DNA from 2 places in the Marinobacter alkalisoli genome. Region 2 is predicted to be linked to the other one. Evidence: predicted binding sites of a transcription regulator. Region 2 holds the regulator's gene; the other holds the start of a gene.

Region 1 (2,207 bases), on a different contig from region 2:
GAAAGCTGCTGTAGTCCAGTTGGGAGATCTGCATCTGGAACGGACCATCGAGATCTACGGACGGAGCAGGCACGTGATCAACAATCGCCTGGAATACGGCATCCATGTTGTCGTCGAGATTTTCGTGCTCCATCCCGGCGATGCCGTTGAGGGCGCTGGCGTATACGATGGGGAAATCCAGCTGCTCATCGGTGGCGCCAAGGTTGTCGAACAGATCGAAAACCTGATCAACTACCCAGTCCGGACGAGCGCCAGGACGATCGATCTTGTTGACCACCAAGATCGGATGCAGCCCGGCATCGAAGGCCTTCTGGGTCACAAAGCGAGTTTGCGGCATCGGGCCGTCGATGGAATCAACCACCAGCAGCACACAGTCAACCATACTCATTACCCGCTCCACTTCGCCGCCAAAGTCGGCGTGGCCCGGGGTATCAACGATATTGATGTCGTAGTCGTGCCATTTCAGCGCGGTGTTCTTGGCCAGAATGGTAATGCCACGCTCTTTTTCCTGATCGTTGGAGTCCATAACGCGCTCGCTTTCGAGCTCTTTACGCTCCAGCGTACCGGACTGACGCAGCAACTGATCTACCAGGGTGGTTTTACCGTGGTCAACGTGGGCGATGATGGCGATATTACGAAGTTTTTCAATCACAAAAATAATCCTGCGGCATGCACTCAATGACCTGAGAGGGTCTTTCGCAGGGTCACCCCTGCACATGCCGTCTCAAATCCGTAAAATGAATTCATTCACCAGAACCGGCTGGCCCGGCGCCCTGCATACCGTTTGGAGTTTTTTCATCCCAAAAGCGGCAGGGTAAAAATGAGGTGGCGCGCAGTATATCGAAAAGTCCGTGTCGTTTATATGAAGAATAACGCCTATTCACCACACAACATAGATGCACCATTTTTGTGCAATTAAGCATTGCGCGCACCATTTTGACGCACCAAAGAAGTGCGAAACATTGGGTAACCTCTCCACAGACGCGCCAAAAAAGTCCGCACCCCTTGTGGTTGCGCTGTTCTGGCGCACGCCTGATAAATTGGCAAGACAATTGCTTTGTTCCTGTCAGCCGATTTTGCAGGTAAGACGCCGCAGCTTTTGATAAGCTGCCCCAACCTCAAAACAGATCGGAAGTCAGCGTCGCTGAGCGATCCGGCACAACGAACATGAAATCACCCGCCCAGCGGGAAACACGATGGAGCATGCACAATGTCCAAGACAGTTGATTTGATCAAAGAGCACGAAGTCAAATGGGTTGACCTGCGATTCACGGACAGCCGTGGTAAAGAGCAGCACGTGACTCTGCCTGCCACCGAAGTGGACGACGACTTTTTTACCGACGGCAAGATGTTTGACGGCTCCTCAATTGCCGGCTGGAAAGGCATCAACGAATCCGACATGATCCTGATGCCGGACGACGAAACCTCCGTTCTGGATCCGTTCACCGAAGAAACTACGGTTAACATTACCTGCAACATTGTAGAGCCTTCTACCATGCAGGGTTACGAGCGTGACCCCCGTTCTGTTGCCCGTCGTGCGGAAGAATACCTGAAGTCCACCGGCATCGCCGATGGCGCCCTGTTCGGTCCGGAGCCGGAATTCTTCGTGTTCGATTCCGTGAAGTGGGAAGTGGACATGAAAGGCGCCAACTACTCTATCCACTCCGAAGAAGCCGCCTGGGTATCCGGTGAAGACTTCGATCGCAACAATATCGGTCACCGCCCGGGCGTGAAAGGCGGTTACTTCCCGGTTCCGCCGGTAGACAGCCTGCACGACCTGCGTGGCGCAATGTGTGCCGCGATGGAGTCCATGGGCCTGGAAATTGAAGTTCACCACCACGAAGTGGGCACCGCCGGTCAGTGCGAAATCGGTGTTGGCGCCAACACCCTGGTCAACAAGGCTAACGAAGTACAGATCCTCAAGTACTGCGTTCACAACGTAGCTCACGCTTACGGCAAGACCGCCACCTTCATGCCCAAGCCGGTCGTGGGTGATAACGGTTCCGGTATGCACGTCCATATGTCCCTGAGCAAGGACGGCAAGAACGTCTTCGCCGGTGACAGCTATGCGGGCCTGAGCGAATCCGCCCTGTACTACATCGGCGGCATCATCAAGCACGCCAAGGCGATCAACGCCTTCACCAACGCTTCCACCAACAGCTACAAGCGCCTGGTGCCTGGATTCGAAGCTCCGGTTATGCTGGCCT
Region 2 (2,207 bases):
GGGCGCCGTTACCATGCATACGATCGACGTTCTTTTCCTTGTGCTTGAGAATCTGACGGTCCAGCTTGTCAATCAGCGAATCAATCGCTGCGTACATGTCATCGTTTTCCGCCTTTGCGTGAATCTCACCGCCAATCACATGGAGTGTCGCCTCCGCCATCTGCCGTACCTTCTCCACCTCAAGCGTTACCTGGCAGTTGCTGATGTGGTCAAAATGGCGCTCGAGCTTTTCAAACTTGCCTGATACGTAATCTTTCAGTGCGGGGGTCAATTCTACATGGTGGCCTGAAATATTGAGTTGCATAGGCGTCTCCTGTCGTCATCTTGCCGGCCCCTGTTAAGGGCTGACGGTGTGCCAGCGCTGTTCACGCCGGCGGATCCTGTCGGGTCAAACCAGCCGTTTTCGTTCGTTGGATGGCGGAATGTGCATAGCCTCCCGATATTTGGCTACGGTCCGCCTGGCTACCTTGATGCCCTGTTCTCCTAGCATGGCTGCAATTTTGCTATCGCTCAATGGCTTTTTCGGAGTTTCTGACGCAATCAGTTTCTTGATCATGGCACGGATCGCGGTTGAGGAACACTCTCCGCCTTCATCGGTGCTGACATGGCTGGAGAAAAAGTACTTTAGTTCGAAGATGCCACGGGGGGTGTGCATGTATTTCTGTGTGGTCACCCGGGAAATGGTGGACTCATGCATTTCCACGGCCTGGGCTATGTCCGAGAGGATCAGCGGCTTCATGGCTTCCTCGCCATGATCCAGGAATCCCTGCTGGTGCTCGACAATGCGGGTTGCCACCTTGAGCAGGGTTTCGTTCCGGCTCTGCAGGCTCTTGATGAACCATTTGGCTTCCTGCAACTGATCTCTCAGGTAGGTGTTGTCGGCACTGCTGTCCGCGCGCTTGATCAGGGAAGCGTAGCTGGCATTGACCCGGATCCGCGGCGCAATGTCCGGGTTGAGTTCAACACGCCAGCGCCCGTTATGCTTGCGAACCATCACGTCGGGAATGACATAGTCCGGCTCCGCCCGGTCCACCGAATCGCCCGGGCGCGGGTTGAGGCTGGTGATCAGCGCCAGCACTTCCCGCAGCTGGTCTTCCTTCAGGCGGCTGCGGCGCAGCAGTTGCGCGTAATCCCGGTTGCCCAGAAGGTTGATGTAATGGGTGATAACCAGTCGCGCCTGGGCCAGCCAGGGGGTGTCCGGGGGCAGTTGGTTCAGCTGGATCAGCAGGCACCCCTGCAGGTCACAGGCAAAGACGCCGGGAGGATCAAAGTGTTGCAGGCGGTGCAGCACAGCTTCCACTTCATCCAGTTCCAGCGGGTCGTCTTCCGTGTCGTCAAGCAGTCCGGAATGGATTTCCTCAATGGAGGTGGTCAGGTATCCGCGTTCGTCTACCGCGTCCATCAGGGCGTGGGCGATGGCCTGGTCCCGTTCGCTGAGGGGGGTCAGGTTCAGCTGCCACTCGAGATGGTCCTGAAGGGTTTCCGTCGGGGAGTTGCGGGTTTCGAAGTCGCTGTCGTTTTCGTCGTCGTTGCGGGCCGCCGGTGCTGGCGCGGACTGGTAGATGTCATCCCAGGCGGTGTCTACCGGCAGGTCATCGGGGATGTTGTCGGGAATGTCGTTCTCCGACGACCAGTCGGGGCCGTTCTCGGATTCATCCCAATCGGTGGCGGATTCCGCCGCTGAAGCGGTTTCCTCGGCCTTGGCCGACTCCTCGTTGTCCTGCCCGGATTCGTTGGCGTCGGGCGCGTCGTCATCTTCCGACGTTTCCAGCATGGGGTTCGAGTCCAGCGCCTGCTGGATTTCCTGCTGCAGGTCCAGTGTGGAGAGTTGCAGAAGCTTGATCGCCTGCTGCAACTGGGGCGTCATGGTCAGGCTCTGACCCAGTTTTAACTGTAATGACGCTTTCATAACCATGGTTCAGGATCCGTGACTCAATAGCACCGTCTTAACGGGTGATTGCAAAAAAATTCGTTGTATGCTGGCTACTTGCCAGACCAAGCAAGTTCTTTGCCGAGTGTACTTGCTTGTCACCAACATGACAATTGGGTCATGAAGACGGCGGTGCCGGAATATGCGTTACGTCAAAGTCGGAATTCATTGCCAAGGTAAACCTCTTTCACCTGCTGGTTGGCCAGGATTTCCTCGGAATTGCCGGAGGCAATGATGTGGCCGCCCGACACAATGTAGGCGTTCTCACAGATATCCA

The links. Region 2 encodes sigma-54, which starts transcription at its own class of promoters, with help from an activator protein. Its sites were predicted from a motif close to ANTGGCATNNANNTTGCTNT; they were not measured.
Region 1: the regulator sigma-54 is predicted to act here: its motif matches at 1,040-1,059, upstream of glnA (glutamate--ammonia ligase).

Annotation. Positions count from the first base shown of each region.
Region 1 covers NZ_JBJJLB010000021.1:128,140-130,346, forward strand. Annotated here, with positions in the region: gene typA (translational GTPase TypA) at 1-652, opposite strand, end outside; gene glnA (glutamate--ammonia ligase) at 1,211-2,207, shown strand, end outside.
Region 2 covers NZ_JBJJLB010000004.1:102,126-104,332, reverse strand. Annotated here, with positions in the region: gene hpf (ribosome hibernation promoting factor) at 1-304, opposite strand, end outside; gene ACJO3M_RS01430 (RNA polymerase factor sigma-54) at 389-1,909, opposite strand; gene lptB (LPS export ABC transporter ATP-binding protein) at 2,083-2,207, opposite strand, start outside.